Regions from separate parts of the Pseudoalteromonas sp. ND6B genome, predicted to be linked through region 1. Evidence: predicted binding sites of a transcription regulator. Region 1 holds the regulator's gene; each other region holds the start of a gene.
The links. The regulator FliA, encoded in region 1, starts transcription of late flagellar genes. The targets are predictions, from matches to a motif close to CTAAAGNTNNNNNNNNNNNNGCCGATA.

Region 1 (2,329 bases):
CACCAATCAGTGGCGTCGAGCACAGTAGAGATGTATGATTAACACAGTTTTAGATCAAGCAAGCGGCCTTCGCAAAATGAGCAAGAATAATAATAACGGCGTAAAAGTTATCGCTGTCACCGGCGGCAAAGGTGGAGTGGGTAAAACGAACGTATCCCTTAACACGGCAATCGCGTTAGGCCAACAAGGCAAACGTGTGCTTGTACTAGATGCTGATTTAGGATTAGCGAATTGTGATGTGATGCTTGGACTGCGCGTTGAGCGTAATTTATCTCATGTTTTATCGGGCGAATGTGAACTTGATGATATTTTAGTCGAAGGTCCCGCAGGCATAAAAATAGTGCCTGCAACATCGGGTTCGCAAAGTATGGTTGAGTTATCACCCTCAGAGCACGCTGGACTTATTCGTGCATTTAGTGAACTTAACACCGACTTTGATATTTTAATTGTTGATACCGCTGCGGGTATTTCCGATATGGTGCTGAGTTTTTCTCGCGCAGCGCAAGATGTGGTTGTGGTGGTATGTGATGAGCCTACATCAATTACCGATGCCTATGCTTTAATTAAAGTACTTAGCCGTGAGCACGGCGTTTATAAATTTAAAATTGTTGCCAATATGGTGCGTAGTTTACGCGAAGGGCAGGAATTGTTTGCAAAACTTTCAAAGGTTACCGACCGATTTTTAGATATATCAATGGAGTTGGTTGCAACGGTTCCATATGATGAAAATATGCGCAAATCAACGCGCCGCCAAAAAGTAATTGTTGAGGTTTTTCCTGGGTCGCCTGCTGCAATTGCTTTTAAAACACTGGCTACAAAAATTGCTAAGTGGCCAACACCTAGTCAAGCCTCGGGTCATTTAGAGTTTTTCATTGAGAAACTAGTTAGTAACTAACAATGACAATACCGGTGAATAGAGCTATGGGATATCAGTCAACACAAAATTTAAATATGATTGTTGAAAAGCATGCCTCATTAGTCAAAAAAGTGGCGTGCCATTTAATTGCTCGTTTACCGGCCAGTGTGCAGCTAGATGATTTAATTCAATCGGGTATGATTGGTTTAATTGAAGCTTCAAAAAACTTTGATGCAAGCAAAGGCGCAAGCTTTGAAACCTTTGCCGGTATTCGTATTCGTGGTGCGATGATAGACGAAATGCGCCGAGGCGATTGGGTTCCACGTTCAGTTCACAGAAAAAGCCGTTTGGTTGCAGAAACTATTGTTGCGCTTGAGAACAGTTTAAACCGTGAACCTAAAGATAGTGAAGTTGCTGAAAAACTTGAAATTTCGCTAAATGAGTACCATCATATTTTAAACGATGTAAATGTAAGCAAAGTGTTAGGTATTGAAGACCTTGGTATAGATGACGATGTGATTACACCTCATGGCCAAGATTTAGCACTAGACAAACCGTTCAATAATGTTAAAAATGAACGGTTTAATGAGTCTTTACTCAGTGCAATAAAGTCGTTACCGGAAAAAGATGCAATGGTGCTTTCTTTGTACTATAACGATGAGATGAATTTAAAAGAAATTGGGCATATACTCGATGTAAGTGAATCGCGTGTAAGTCAGATACATGGTCAGGCGATGATTAAGCTTAAAGCAAAAATCAATGACTGGATAAACTAGAAGTAAGTAAATAAAGGTTCAGGCCTCACTGGAGGATGTTTTGGATAAAAACATTAAAATTCTTGTTGTTGATGATTTCTCAACAATGAGACGTATTATTAAAAACCTGTTGCGCGATTTAGGTTTTACCAATGTTCAAGAAGCAGATGACGGGTCAACTGCTTTGCCTATGTTGCAAAATCAAGCGTTTGATTTTGTTGTAACAGATTGGAATATGCCAGGCATGCAAGGTATTGATCTTTTAAGGGCAATTCGAGCTGATGAAAAATTAAAGCATATTCCTGTTTTAATGGTTACAGCAGAAGCTAAAAAAGAACAAATAATTGCTGCGGCCCAAGCAGGTGTTAATGGTTATATTGTTAAACCATTCACTGCAGGTACATTGAAAACTAAATTAGAAAAAGTGTTCGAACGCTTAGGTTAATGAGAGGGAGAGGCTTATGTCAGCACCTGCTGCGCCTCAGATTACTTTAGAACAAGCTCGCCAGTTAGTTGTTTTTTTAGAAAATGGTGAGCAAGATAAAGCGAATCAGTTAATTTTAGAAACAGCTTCACAAGAGCAATCACAGTTATTTGCTGAGGTGGGTAAGTTGACGCGTCAACTGCACGAAGCTTTAAAAAGTTTCGAGTTAGACACGCGTTTAACAGACATTACCACTGATGCCATCCCTGACGCAAAAAAACGCCTTAACTATGT
Region 2 (2,329 bases), on a different contig from region 1:
TCAATGTTAGCTAATGCCTCATGGGCTTGTTGTATTAAATTTTGTGCTTTTTGCTTAGCGCCTAGCATACCTAATAAAGCGGGGTATGTCGCTTTATTCGCTGCAATATCTGACCCTTGTGGCTTGCCTAAAGTAAGCGTATCGCCCTCAACATCTAAAATATCGTCATGAACTTGAAATGCAAGCCCTATAGCGTATCCAAAAGTTGATAAGTTATCTAAAGTTTGTTGGCTCGTATTAGGAGCACACAGTGCGCCAAGAGTAATCGCACAATTTATTAGCGCACCGGTTTTAAGTTTATGAATACGTTCTAACTCATCAACAGTAATAACCTTATCGGTTGCTGCAATATCGCGGCCTTGTCCGGCAACCATACCTTGTAACCCCGATGCATGCGCTAGTGCTGCGATCATTTTTAATTGTGCTTCAGTCGAGCATTTAAATTTATGCTTAGCAATAAGTTCAAATGCTAAAGTTTGCAGTGCATCTCCAGCTAAAATCGCTTGCGCTTCACCGTATACAATATGACATGTAGGGCGACCACGGCGTAAATCATCATCATCCATCGCAGGTAAATCGTCATGAACTAATGAATAACTATGAATACATTCAATGGCTGCGGCAAGTACATCTAAATCACGCTTGTCAGCACCGAGTATTTTACCTGTGGTGTACACTAAAAACGGGCGCAGTCTTTTACCACCATTCATTACACTGTAATGTGTGGCTTCTTTTATAGTATTGTCGCTTTCAAGAGGTTGTTCAAAATAAAGGTTGAGCGTATTAGCTACATCATCTTGAGCGAGTTTTATTTGTTCTTTTATGCTCACGATTATTCCATATCGTTATCAAACTGAGTAAGCGGTGCTTTTTCGTCATTACCCATTAATATCGACACCTTTTGCTCAGCTTGTTGAAGTTTGCCTGAAGATGCGCTCGCAAGTGCAATACCGCGCTCAAATTGCTTTAAAGACTGTTCAAGCGATAAATCACCTTGTTCCATTTCACTGACAATTGTTGTTAACTCTTCTAGTGCTTGTTCGAAACTTAAATTTTCAGGTTTTTTAGTCGCCATCTTTATTTTCAACTTACATAATAAATTTAGACGCCAATTTTAGGGGGAATGCTAAACTAGGTCAAAGAATGATATTGTTTTTTGATAGATAAATGCTGTTGATTGCGTTTCAACGTTATTTTTTAAAATTATTAATTTTGATTAATTAGATTGATTACCTATGTTGATCTAAAATATAACTAATCTTAATTTTACCGTTTATCATAAAAATCACTTAAGTATTTCAGTATCTTGCCGATAAACAATTAATAACAACGCTTGCGAAGAAAAAATATAAAACCTTTGGAGGGAATGTGGATTTAGCAACCATTATTGGGATCCTTGGCGCAATTGGCTTAATTGTCATGTCCATGTTTATGAGTAGTAGCGGTGAAGTCGCTATGTTTTACAATACCCCTTCTGTGGTTATTGTATTTGGTGGTTCCCTTTTTATCGTTTTATCTAATTTTACCATGTCGCAATTTCTTGGCATTGGTAAAGTATGTGCAAAAGCGTTTATGTTTAAAATTGAGCCTCCTGAAGCATTAATCGAAAAAGCGGTAGAATTAGCTGACTCTGCTCGAAAAGGCGGGTTTTTAGCCTTAGAAGAAGCCGAAATCCCAAATCCTTTTATGCGCAAAGGCGTTGATATGCTAGTAGATGGGCATGATGCTGATGTGGTACGCGCAACATTACAAAAAGATATTTCGTTAACCACCACTCGCCATGAAATGGGGGCAACCTTATTTAAATCATTAGGTGATATTGCACCCGCAATGGGGATGATCGGTACGTTGATAGGCTTAGTGGCTATGCTCTCGAACATGGATGACCCCAAAGCTATCGGACCGGCAATGGCGGTTGCGTTGTTAACCACATTATACGGTGCGTTTTTAGCAAACGTTGTAGCCATTCCTATTCAGGTAAAACTTGAACTGCGTAAAGACGAAGAGGCCATGAATCAGCGCTTAATTTTAGATGCAGTATTAGGTATTCAAGACGGGCAAAATCCTAAAGTAATTGAAGGGATCTTGAAAAATTATCTAGCTGAATCAAAACGCGCAGTCAATACTGAGGAATAATTATGTCAGATGAAGAGTGCAAATGCCCACCTCCAGGACTTCCTGCGTGGATGGGAACGTTTGCCGATTTAATGTCATTATTAATGTGCTTTTTCGTACTTTTACTCGCATTTTCTGAAATGGATGTACTTAAATTTAAACAAATTGCAGGCTCAATGAAGTTTGCTTTTGGTGTACAAAATAAAATAGAAGT
Region 3 (2,329 bases), on a different contig from region 1:
TTAATGAATGGCTGTTAAGTAAACAGGACTGGATTGATGCTCAGTTACATAAGCAACAAATTCAAGCCGATACACGACAGTTTCCACTCAAAACCCAGAGTATTAAATTATTTAATGAAGCTGTTAATGTGCAATTTGATAACGCAGTACGCACTCAATGGCAGCAGCACAATGAAAGCCAAACGCTGTTACTGAGTATTTCTTCACGTGTAAAGCATCAAACGCAAATGTATCAAAGTTTGCTAGAGCAGTTTTTGCATGAGAAATTAGAAAGTTATATTGAAATGCGAGTTAACGATTATTGTCAGCTGATGGGTGAAAAGCTACCGAGTAATATTCGTATTCAATTGTATAAACGTCGCTGGGGTAGTTGTAATCGCAGGCGTGAACTAACCTTCAACTTACACTTGGCAAGTGCACCGACATGGGTCATTGACTACGTGATTGTTCATGAATTAGCACATTTAAAATATTTAAATCACAGTGCTCAATTTTGGCAACGTGTGGGATTATTTTATTCAGATTATAAACAAGCAAGTAACTGGTTAAACAATCATGGTATGAGTTTACAGTGGGTATTTGAATAAAAAGAAATAAGGTAGAGAAGAGAAGTGGTGGAGGGAGCTGGATTCGAACCAGCGAAGGCTGAGCCGTCAGATTTACAGTCTGATCCCTTTGGCCGCTCGGGAACCCCTCCACACTAATTGTTATTGCATTTGGCCCCACTTAACTTAGCCTAAGAAAAGTGGTGGAGGGAGCTGGATTCGAACCAGCGAAGGCTGAGCCGTCAGATTTACAGTCTGATCCCTTTGGCCGCTCGGGAACCCCTCCAATGCAACGCGGCAGATAATAGCAAACTTCTTATTTAAGTAAAGAAAAAAGCTAAAGAAAATTCAAATTTAGCCGATAAATACTTATTAATTAGTTAAATAGGCTAAAGTCTATGCAGATTGGTGATTTGTTAATCACGGAGAGCCAGTTAAAAACAAGGCTTAACGAAAGTGTGCACGAAAACCGCCGAGGCGAGTTTGCACTTTTATTAGCAATGCTCTCTCACGATGCACTCGATTTTAGTGAATTCCACCTACCCAAAAGTGACACTAAGCATTATCAAGCTAATGAAGATGCTCTGCGTAAACAATTTGGCGCAGGTCCAAAGCAGCCATTAGCGCCAGATACCTTTAATATGTTAATTGGTAAAAATAACACAGAGCTTTTAGCAAAAATGGGAAGCGCTGTAGGGATGAGTGATATAAAGTTAACTCAGTGCTTAAAGCCTGAGCCATTTAATATTCGTGATGATAGAAACCACATTCCGCTTAACGTAATGGATAACTGTGAATTAGCGGTACGTCGACGAATCCAAAATACCAACACCGAGTTATCAAACCCTCAAATGGATGCGGTGGCATTTTATGATGATTTACAAAATGAAGCTATCCACCAGCCATTACATTTGTTTAGTGCCTAATTATATGTGTTCAATTGCTGCTTTATACATGCCATTTAATTGTAATAAACTGTGTTTATAGTAGTAAGTAACTATTGGTTTTATAGGTGCTTTATTTTAATAACTGATTTAATATAAAAAAAGCATCCAAAATTTAAATGCAATTGCTATAATGGCGCAAATGGTATGACATTAAATGCCATTATCATTAAACCAAGGTAATTAGGAACGTAATGAAGAAAACATTCACGCTGAATCATGAGAAAATCAAATACCCTCGTATGGTTGATGCTGCAAAGCATGAAGTGAAAAAATATTTGAAAAGAGAACGTAATAAAACTTTACCTGTTGATGCCGACTACTGGGCATTTGATTGTAAGTTTGGTAACACGGCTGAAGAAGCCCAAGTGGTTCACGTTGCTGAAATTAACAATCACATCAGTGAAATTGAAAAGCAAGGTTTAACTTCTTTTTACTTAGAGATTTTAGCAAGACCTGCACAGCGTCAAGATTTCGATGAAGATGATGGCGAGTAAAACGCTAATTTGCGTTTAGTGTAGTTTTTGAAAATGGGCCTTGTGGCCCATTTTTTGTAGCTGAAGTTTATACACTATGACATTTTTTGTATTTTTTATTACTGCCACAAGGGCACGTATCATTACGTTTTACTTTAATATCGGCAACCGGTGTAATCTCACCATCAAGGTACCGCCATTGTCCATCTTCTTTAATAAACCTTGAATTTTCTGTCAACTCGCAATATAAATCTTGATAAAAGTAGTGAGCTTTAAATGTAACAAATCCTGTTTCATCATTATAACCAGAGTCTAATACGGCTAAGTTTATAAAACGGCAACTATTTGCAAAATCTTTAATTTC

Region 2: a site for FliA is predicted at 1,289-1,315, ahead of pomA (flagellar motor protein PomA). Genes of this name have one in related genera too.
Region 3: a site for FliA is predicted at 883-909, ahead of ND6B_RS00420 (VC2046/SO_2500 family protein). Genes of this name have one in related genera too.

The regions. Positions count from the first base shown of each region.
Region 1 is NZ_JQFL01000072.1:26,174-28,502, forward strand. It holds gene flhF (flagellar biosynthesis protein FlhF) at 1-42, shown strand, start outside; gene ND6B_RS03435 (MinD/ParA family ATP-binding protein) at 35-895, shown strand; gene ND6B_RS03430 (RNA polymerase sigma factor FliA) at 922-1,632, shown strand; gene cheY (chemotaxis response regulator CheY) at 1,673-2,056, shown strand; gene ND6B_RS03420 (protein phosphatase CheZ) at 2,073-2,329, shown strand, end outside.
Region 2 is NZ_JQFL01000005.1:22,553-24,881, forward strand. It holds gene ispA ((2E,6E)-farnesyl diphosphate synthase) at 1-830, opposite strand, end outside; gene xseB (exodeoxyribonuclease VII small subunit) at 833-1,075, opposite strand; gene pomA (flagellar motor protein PomA) at 1,369-2,136, shown strand; gene ND6B_RS16860 (flagellar motor protein MotB) at 2,139-2,329, shown strand, end outside.
Region 3 is NZ_JQFL01000089.1:38,856-41,184, reverse strand. It holds gene ND6B_RS00405 (M48 family metallopeptidase) at 1-587, shown strand, start outside; tRNA gene ND6B_RS00410 (tRNA-Tyr) at 613-697, opposite strand; tRNA gene ND6B_RS00415 (tRNA-Tyr) at 747-831, opposite strand; gene ND6B_RS00420 (VC2046/SO_2500 family protein) at 944-1,471, shown strand; gene ND6B_RS00425 (DUF6172 family protein) at 1,684-1,986, shown strand; gene ND6B_RS00430 (YchJ family protein) at 2,054-2,329, opposite strand, start outside.